Regions from separate parts of the Lentzea sp. NPDC037011 genome, predicted to be linked through region 1. Evidence: riboswitches for the same ligand, from Rfam matches in the RefSeq annotation. Region 1 holds a riboswitch; each other region holds the start of a gene.

Region 1 (2,190 bases):
GCCGGCGGGGGAGCGGCGGGTGTTCCGCGACTCCCTCGTCGGCGTCGACCTCGAAGTGCTGCGCGCTCTTTAGAGAGCCGCGACGGGTGCCTTCGCCCGGCGTGTCGCCGGATCGACCAGCAGGCCGAACACCACGCCGAGACCGACGTGGAGCGTGGCCAGCTGGGCGAGTGAGCTGAGGCGGAACTGCCACAGCACGGCCACCGGCATGTCCGCCGGGATCGTGTCCGGCGGCGCGGGGAACGCCACCAGCACCACCGCCACCGCCGCCACGACCGCGAGCAGCACCGCGGTCACGCGGACCGGGTGCGGCTGCGCGGCCAGTGCCGAGGCGAGCCAGCTCGCTCCCCAGACGATCGCCAGACCGGCCACCACCACGCCCAGGTACAGCGCGGTGCGGTAGTTCACCGTGTCCGGGTCGCCCACCGCGGGCGGGTTCGCCGGGTACTTCAGCCACGGCAGCAGCGCCACCGCACCGAACACGGCGACTCCGAACGCGGTGCTGCGGGTGAACGGCGTGCGGTCGGCGAACCAGCGCTTCGACAGCGCGTAGGCCGTGGCGAACACCAGGCCGACGGCGATGCCGACGATCACCACGCCGAGCATGCCGCCCGCGATCTGGACGCCGCGGCTGACCAGCCCCTCCTCGCCGTGCGAGTGGGAGTGGCCGTCACCGGCGGGGGCGCGGGCCTCCTCGACCGCCAGTGCTGCGCGGATGGGGATCTCGGTGACCAGGAGCTGCACGAGCGCGGAGGCGGTACCGGCGATGGCGCCGGCCGCGAGTCCGCGCAGTGCGATCGACCTGTACGTGGTCGTCATCTGCGTGATCAGCGGATCAGTGGCAGGGAACGCCGAGGGCGTGGCGGCCGTCGTGGAAGAACTCGTGCAGCAGCTCCGAGCTCGCACCGAGAGCGAGGCCGTTCTCCTGCAGGACCAGGTAGGTGACGATCAGGCCGAACAGTGAGACGGCGAAGGCCCACTTGGGCACGCGGACGGCGGACAGGCTTGCTGCGGGGCTCGTCATGACGGGCTCCTCCATACCTCGTGGAAGGTGAAACTCCTTACGGCGCCGCAGCCGGTCTCCTGACTCCCGGATCAACGCTGCCCCCGCGTCTTCCCAGCCCCTCGCGGGACCAGTGACGTGCTCGGCGGGGATCGCTTCCCGGTCACAGTGGCGAGGACCGCGCCGGATTTCCACCGGCTTCCCGTCACTGCGGCGCGTGCACCGTAAGGTGAACGGCGGTTCACGCACAACCGGCCATAAGAGTTGTCGTCTTCATCACTTCACAAGAGGGCAGTCCCCGCACTTCCCACCTGCGGCAACGCGGTAGTAAAGGCAGCACGACCGGCGCAGGAACGCGACCTCGTCGGGCAGGGTGACGAATTCCCCGGCACCTTCGAACGGTGGCGCTGCCATGAGCCGGTTGCCGCGTTCCTCCGCTTCCTCCGCACTCAGCGCACCCGCTCGCACCACCATTTTCAGCGCGCCCGCGATGTTCGACATCGCGTTGCCCCACAGCAGACCGCGTGCCACGGGCACGACCGCGTGGACCGCCTCCACGACCGGTGCGAGCGCCTCCGCCGGGCGCGGGCCGAGCCGCGGGGTGTCGATGCGGACGCTCAGGCCGTTGCGGCGGTGGTGCTGCCACCACAGGTTCTCCGGGCGCACGTCGATCGGCAGGTCCGTCGCGGTGAGCGGGCTGAGCAGCCGCGCGGTGTAGCTGAGGAAGAACAGGCTGGCGGCGACGCGGGGCTCGGCGGCGTTGTAGCGGGCCGCGATCGCGTCGATGGTCTCCCTGAGGGCGGGGCCTTCGAGCAGTGCCGTCCCCGGCAGCCACGAGTCGTCCGGACGGCCCACGTCCAGCGCGAAGAACGGGTTGATGCCGCGCACCTGGCGCAGCGCTGCGAGGACTTCGGCGAACTCCGACACAGATTCACGCTACTGGGTGTCCATGCAGGACAGATCACGTCCACGGGCTGGAACAGAGGTGACCGCGGTGTGGACCACCCGTCCGGAGGTGGGAGGATGTGCCCCCGTGAAGACCTTCGACTCGCTGTTCGCCGAACTGACCGAACGAGCCCGCACCAAGCCGGAGGGTTCCGGCACCGTGGCTGCGCTTGAGGCCGGCGTCCATGCGCAGGGCAAGAAGGTCCTGGAGGAAGCGGGCGAGGTCTGGATCGCCGCCGAGT
Region 2 (2,190 bases), 170 kb from region 1:
GTCGGACGCGGTCCTGGTCGCCGTGGGCGTCGCCGGGTTCGGCGCGATCGTCACCCGGTGGCCGCAGGCGGTCACCGTCGCCGCGGTCGTGGGCGGGCTCTTCCTGCTGGGGTACGGGTTCCTGGCCGCGCGGCGCGCACTGCGCCCGCAGGCCCTGCACGCCGACACCGGCGCCCGGCACCGGCCCGTGCTCACCGCGATCGCGCTGACGTGGCTCAACCCGCACGTCTACCTCGACACCGTGCTGCTGCTCGGGTCGATCGCCGCCGGCCGCTGGCTCTTCGGCGTCGGCGCGGTGACGGCGAGCATCACCTGGTTCGCCGCGCTCGGGTTCGGCGCCCGGCTGCTCAGCCCGCTGTTCGCGAAGCCGCGCGCGTGGCGCGTGCTGGACGGCGTGATCGCCGCCGTGATGATCAGCCTCGGGGTCGCGCTGATCGCCGGGACGTGACCAGCGCGGCGACCGCGCAGCCGGCCAGCACGCCGCTCGTCACCGGCGCCGCGGCTCCCGCGAACAGCGACGCGGAGGCGAGCCCCGCACTGAGCAGAGCACCGTAGAAGACCCGCGGCCGAACCTCACCCACGCCGACCACCCTACCCAGGGGACACGCATGTTGGGTGGTGATCAAGGACCCACCACCACATGTAGTATCTGCCGCACTGGTGGTTCACCGGCCCGGACAACGGGCCGGTGAGGCAAGAGGGAACCCGGTGCGAGTCCGGGACTGCCCCGCAGCGGTGAGTGGGAACGAAAGCCGTCAACGAAGCACTGGGTCGCGAGACCTGGGAAGCGACGGCCGGTAGGCGCGAGTTCGACGCCCACGAGTCCGAAGACCTGCCACCGGGGTGCGCGCAAGCCTGCGCGCACGACACGGTGCCCCGAGGGAGGGCGGCTGTGTGCACCGGTGAACGGTGCGCGCATGCGCTTTTCCTCCTGGGCCCAGCTCGCGAGGAGAGAGCGTGCCCGACCGCCTTTCAGTGGTCATCGAGGAAGCCTGTGCCGATCTTCCGAACGCATCGGCCGAGGCGGTGCTGACCGAGACCAAGCGGAACCTGTACCACGGCATCACCGACGCCGAGCTCGCCCTGGCGCCGATCATGGCCGCCCGCGCGATGGTCGAGCAGGACCCGGACTACTCCTGCGTCAGCGCCCGCCTGCTGCTGGATCGGCTGCGCACCGAGGCGTGCGGCGTCCCGCTGTCGCACGCCGAGATGACCGAGCGCTACCCGTCGTACTTCGCCTCGTTCGTGCGGCACGGCGTCGACTGCGGCCAGCTCGACCCCCGGCTGACCTCGTTCGACCTGGCCCGCCTGGGATCGGCGCTGGACCCGTCCCGTGACCTCCGGTTCCAGTTCCTGGGCCTGCAAACCCTGTACGACCGCTACTTCCTGCACCGCGACGGCCGCCGCTACGAGCTGCCGCAGGCGTTCTTCATGCGCGTGGCCATGGGCCTCGCCCTGGAGGAGGACGACCCCGACGCCCGCGCGGTCGAGTTCTACGAGCTGCTGTCGTCGTTCGACTTCATGTGCTCGACACCGACGCTGTTCAACTCCGGGACGACCCGGCCGCAGCTGTCGTCGTGCTTCCTGACCACCGTGGCCGACGACCTCGGCGGCATCTTCCACGGCATCAGCAACAACGCGCTGCTCTCGAAGTTCGCGGGCGGCCTGGGCAACGACTGGACGCCGGTGCGCGGCATCGGCGCGCACATCAGGGGCACCAACGGCACGTCGCAGGGCGTGGTGCCGTTCCTGAAGATCGCGAACGACACGGCCGTGGCCGTGAACCAGTGCTTCGCACCGGACACCGGCGTCCACACCGCCGACGGCGTCAAGGCGATCAGGGACGTCGTGGCCGGCGACCTCGTGCTCGGGGTGAGCGGCACCTACCGCGAGGTCACCGACGTCATGCTCTACGACCAGGTCGACCCGATGGTCGAGGTGGAGGTCGAGCACTCCGCCGCACCCCTCAGGGTCACCGCCGGACACCCGTTGTACGCCGTCAGGGGCGTGCCGCTCGGCCAGGAGAACGCGCGGACGCTCAAGCAGCTCGCCGGCGACGAGGTGCGGCCGGAGTGGGTGGACGCCGGTCGGCTGGAGAAGGGTGACCTCGTCGCCAGGGTGGTTCCGCGGGAGGTCGTGCCCGTCGCCGGTTTCAGCGAGGACGATGCTCGTCTGTACGGCGTCCTGCTC
Region 3 (2,190 bases), on a different contig from region 1:
GGCCGCCCCGCGGGACTTCGACGTGGTCGTGGGCGCGGACGGGCTGCACTCGAACGTCCGGCGGCTCGTGTTCGGTCCCGAGGCGCAGTTCGTCCGCCACCTGGGCACGAACCTCGCCGTGTTCACCGCGCCGAACTTCCTGGGCCTCGACCACTGGCAGGTGTTCCAGCAGGGCGAGGTCGTCGGCGGCGGGGTCATGAGCGCCCGCGCCAACGCGGAGTGCCGGGTCTACATGGGGTTCTACGGCGAGGTGGACTTCGACCACCGCGACGTCGAGGCCCAGCGGCGGCTGGTGGCGGAGAAGTTCGCCGACGCCGGGTGGGAGTGGCAGACCGCGCTCAAGCACATGTGGGAGGCGCCGGACTTCCACTTCGACGCCATGGCGCAGGTCCGGATGCCGTCCTGGTCGCGCGGCGGCGTCGTGCTGCTCGGCGACGCCGGCTACTGCGGTTCGCCGTTGTCCGGTCAGGGCACGAGCTTGGCGCTCGTCGGTGCGTACGTGCTGGCCGGCGAGCTGAGCGTGAACCGCGAGACCGCGTTCCAGCGCTACGAGGAGCTGCTGCGCCCGTACGTGACGGCCAACCAGGACATGGCGCTGAAGAACCAGGCCAACGGCGGGCAGCCGACCGAGGAGTTCGCCGCGGTCGTGAGCTCCTTCCAGCTCCCCGGCCGCTGATGGCCCGGCTCACAGCCATTTGACTCGGGGTGATCCCTCCCGCACGATCGGGTGGACAACAGCATCCGCACGCCGCGGGGGAAGCCGGTGGAACTCCGGCGCTGACCCGCAACGGTGACAGTCCGAATGCCCGTGGCGCGCGGTGGCTCCATCGACCCGTCGAGGACAGCGGGGCAGGGGGAAGAGCAGTGATCCGGACATCCGCGCTGGCCGCAGTGGTAGCGGCCGCGCTCGTCGTGACACCGGCCGCTCAGGCGGCCGAGCCGCCGTCAGCGGGAACGTGGCTGGCCGGCCAGTTCGTCGGTGGCGACCACCTGGTGAAGGGGCCGGACCTCGTCGACCACGGCCTGACCGCGGACGGCGTCTACGGGCTCGCGGCCGCCGGTGTCGGCCGGTCGACGGCGGTGCGGGCCGCGGCGTGGCTCGCCGAACCCGAGCAGTTCCAGTACTTCGCGGGCGACGGCGAGGCAGAGTCCTACGTCGGTGGCCTGGTGAAGCTCGCGCTGGTCGCGCAGGCGCTGGGCACCGACCCGCACGCGTTCGCCGGTGCCGACCTGCTCGAACGCCTTGCGGCGCTGCGGGAGGAGTCCGGCCGCTACCGCGACCGCACCGACCCCGACTACGACCAGACCAACGCGTTCACGCAGGCGCTGGCGATCATCGTGCTGACCCGCGCCGACCAGCCGGTGGCGCAGCCGGTCGCGTTCCAGGTGTCCACGCAGTGCGCGGACGGCGGGTTCCCGATCTCGTTCGGGCAGCCGGTCTGCAAGTCCGATGTGGACGCGACGGCGATCGTGCTGCAGGCGTTGCAGGCGGCGGGGGAGCCGACGGCGTCCGCGCGGGCGCTGGACTGGCTGGTGGCGCAGCAGAAGGCGGACGGCGGGTTCCCGTCGGCGTTGCAGGGCTCGAACGCCAACAGCACCGGCCTCGCGGTCGGCGCGCTCGTCGAGGGTGGCCGGACGGCGGCCGCGGACCGGGCCGTGGCGTACCTGCGGTCGTTGCAGGTCGGCTGTGCCGGACCGGAGGCCGCTCGCGGCGCGATCGCCTACGACAGCACGGGTTTCGAGGTCTACGGCGCCGTGCGCGCGACCACCCAGGCGATGCTCGGCCTGGCCCGCAAGGGCCTCGCCGACGTGTCGTTCGCCGGTGCCACGCCCGGTGTGCCCGCGGTCGACTGCGCGACCCCGCCGACCACCACGCCCCCGTCGACCACCGCACAGCCGACCGTGCCGCCGACGACGACCGCTCCGGTGACCACCTCGTCGACGGCCACCCCGGTCGCTCCCGCGCCGGCCGGTCCGACGCCCCCGGCCACTCAGCGGCTCGCCGCGACCGGCCCCGAGGAGGCCGTCGCGCTGACCCTGCTCGGTTCCTCCGCGCTGCTCGCCGGCGCCGTGCTCGTCCTCGTGTCCCGTCGTCGGAAGGTTGGTGCGTGATGCGCCGCATCCTCGCTGTCCTCGCCTTGGTCGCGAGCTCGTTCGTCGTCGCACCCGCCTCCGCCGCGGACTGCGCGG
Region 4 (2,190 bases), on a different contig from region 1:
TCCTGACCGACCTCGCCGCCGCCGTCACGGGCGGCATCGGCCTGGCCGCGTCGGGCAACATGGACGTGACGCGGCGCAACCCGTCGATGTTCGAGCCGGTCCACGGTTCGGCACCGGACATCGCGGGCCAGGGCATCGCCGACCCGACGGCCGCCGTGCTGTCGGTCGCGCTGCTGCTCGACCACCTCGGCGAGCACGAGGCGTCGCGCCGGATCGAGGCGTCCGTGGCGTTCGACCTGGCGACCCGCGACCACCAGTCGCCGGGCGCGACGTACGCGATCGGCGACCGCCTGGCCGCCCTCGTGTCGTCGAACGTCCGCACGGGCTGACGGTTGTAGTGCACGCGGGGAGCTTTCGTACTCTTGTAGAGCACGAAAGGTCCCCGCGTGACATTCACAGCTGGGCGGTGGACTCGCGCCAGGCGCGCTCCTTCTGGATCCACTCGTTGTCCTGCGGGAACTCGTCGATCGTCGGCACGCGGCGGATCTCGGTCTTGAACCCGGGCCCGGCCATCGGCATCCGCTTCGCCCACTCGACCGCCTCCTGCAGCGAGGACACGTTGAGCAGGTAGAAGCCGCCGAACAGCTCCTTGGTCTCGCCGTACGGGCCGTCCGTCACGATCGCCGGTTCGGCGGAGAAGTCGACGACGACGCCCTCGGACGGGTCGGCGAGGCCCTCGGCGGCGAGCAGCACCCCGGCCCGGATCAGCTCGTCGTTGAACGCGCCCACGACCTCCAGCATCTTGTCGAAGTCGAGCTCGCCCATGTTCGCGTAGGCCTCGTCGGTGGCGCGCATGATCAGCATGTACTTCACGGTGGTCTCCCTGCGTTGTGCCCTGCTCGCTGACGTCCACAGGTCGAACGGGCACCCCGCCGGATCGACATCACAGCGGAGAAATTTTCGAACTTCCTGTTTGCGCAGGTAGGGTCACCCGAAGTCGTGCGTGGGGGAAGACCGGTCGAAGTCCGGCGCTGACCCGCAACGGTAGGTCCCCGGCCAGGGGACGAGCCCGAATGCCCGCACACGGCAGACATAGGACTCCAACTCCTGCCGTGGACTGCGGGAAGGGCACATGTGATCGGGAAGATCAGCGCGCTCGTCGGCGTGCTCGTCATCAGCATCGTGGCGGGCGTCGCGCTCGGCCCCGTCTCCGTCCCCTTCGGCGTCACCGCCGACCTGCTGTGGCAGGCGGTCACCGGCGGCACCGTGCCCGCCCACCTCGCCGGGCAGTACCACATCGTCTGGAACATCCGGCTGCCGCGCGTGCTGCTCGCCGCCGTCGTGGGCGCGGGGCTGAGCGCGGTCGGCGTCGCGATCCAGGCGATGGTCCGCAACGCGCTGGCCGACCCGTACGTGCTCGGCATCTCCTCGGGGGCGAGCGTGGGTGCCACGGCGGTCGCGACGATGGGGGTGCTGTCCGGGCTCGGCGTGTACGCGCTGTCGACGGGGGCGTTCCTCACCGGGCTCGGTGCCACCGCGCTCGTCTACCTCACCGCGCGGTCGAGCGGGGCGCTCACGCCGTTGCGGCTCGTGCTGACCGGCACCGCGCTCGCCTACGGGTTCTCGGCCGTGGCGATGCTGCTGGTGTTCCAGGCACCGCACGGGGAGGCGGCGCGGGCGGCGATGTTCTGGCTGCTCGGCAGCCTCGGCGGGGCGGACTGGAGGTCGTTGCCGGTCGCCACGGTCGTGACCGCGCTGGGCATCGCCTACCTGATGGCCAAGGCGCGGCCGTTGAACGCGCTGGCGATGGGCGACGAGACCGCGACCACGCTCGGGGTGGCGGTCAACCGGTTCCGCACGCACCTCTTCGTCGTCACCGCGGCCATGACCGGGGTGCTGGTGGCGGTCAGCGGGGCCGTCGGGTTCGTCGGGCTGATGCTGCCGCACCTCACGCGCATGGTCGTGGGCGCCGACCACCGCAAGGTGCTGGCCCTCGCACCGCTGGCCGGTGCCAGCTTCCTGGTGTGGGTGGACGTCGCCGCGCGGATGCTCGCCGCACCCGAGGAGCTGCCGCTCGGCGTCATCACGGCCGCGCTGGGCGTGCCGTGCTTCATCTTCCTGATGCGCCGCAGGGCGTACGTCTTCGGAGGCCGCTGATGCGCGTCGAGGTGCACGACGTCACCGTGCGGAACATCATCTCCGGCATCACGCTGCACGCCTGCGACGAGGTGGTCGGCATCGTCGGGCCGA

Evidence for each region. A riboswitch is a leader RNA that binds a small molecule or an ion and turns the genes downstream of it on or off. The one in region 1 is predicted to bind cobalamin.
Region 2: it holds a riboswitch for cobalamin, as region 1 does, so the genes downstream of both, ACZ7CH_RS06370 (ribonucleoside-diphosphate reductase subunit alpha) here and ACZ7CH_RS07195 (CbtB domain-containing protein) in region 1, are expected to answer to the same signal.
Region 3: it holds a riboswitch for cobalamin, as region 1 does, so the genes downstream of both, ACZ7CH_RS31015 (LPXTG cell wall anchor domain-containing protein) here and ACZ7CH_RS07195 (CbtB domain-containing protein) in region 1, are expected to answer to the same signal.
Region 4: it holds a riboswitch for cobalamin, as region 1 does, so the genes downstream of both, ACZ7CH_RS28790 (FecCD family ABC transporter permease) here and ACZ7CH_RS07195 (CbtB domain-containing protein) in region 1, are expected to answer to the same signal.

The regions. Positions count from the first base shown of each region.
Region 1 covers NZ_JBVJRT010000002.1:512,611-514,800, forward strand. The annotation lists gene ACZ7CH_RS07185 (HAD family hydrolase) at 1-73, shown strand, start outside; gene ACZ7CH_RS07190 (CbtA family protein) at 70-819, opposite strand; gene ACZ7CH_RS07195 (CbtB domain-containing protein) at 836-1,024, opposite strand; cobalamin riboswitch at 1,057-1,231, opposite strand; gene ACZ7CH_RS07200 ((2Fe-2S)-binding protein) at 1,280-1,930, opposite strand; gene ACZ7CH_RS07205 (phosphoribosyl-ATP diphosphatase) at 2,037-2,190, shown strand, end outside.
Region 2 covers NZ_JBVJRT010000002.1:346,005-348,194, reverse strand. The annotation lists gene ACZ7CH_RS06380 (LysE/ArgO family amino acid transporter) at 1-448, shown strand, start outside; gene ACZ7CH_RS06375 (hypothetical protein) at 414-581, opposite strand; cobalamin riboswitch at 645-854, shown strand; gene ACZ7CH_RS06370 (ribonucleoside-diphosphate reductase subunit alpha) at 958-2,190, shown strand, end outside.
Region 3 covers NZ_JBVJRT010000011.1:144,415-146,604, forward strand. The annotation lists gene ACZ7CH_RS31010 (FAD-dependent monooxygenase) at 1-676, shown strand, start outside; adenosylcobalamin-variant (AdoCbl-variant) riboswitch at 745-816, shown strand; gene ACZ7CH_RS31015 (LPXTG cell wall anchor domain-containing protein) at 865-2,112, shown strand; gene ACZ7CH_RS31020 (hypothetical protein) at 2,109-2,190, shown strand, end outside.
Region 4 covers NZ_JBVJRT010000010.1:81,322-83,511, forward strand. The annotation lists gene ACZ7CH_RS28780 (3-isopropylmalate dehydrogenase) at 1-329, shown strand, start outside; gene ACZ7CH_RS28785 (YciI family protein) at 394-813, opposite strand; cobalamin riboswitch at 897-1,039, shown strand; gene ACZ7CH_RS28790 (FecCD family ABC transporter permease) at 1,075-2,097, shown strand; gene ACZ7CH_RS28795 (ABC transporter ATP-binding protein) at 2,097-2,190, shown strand, end outside.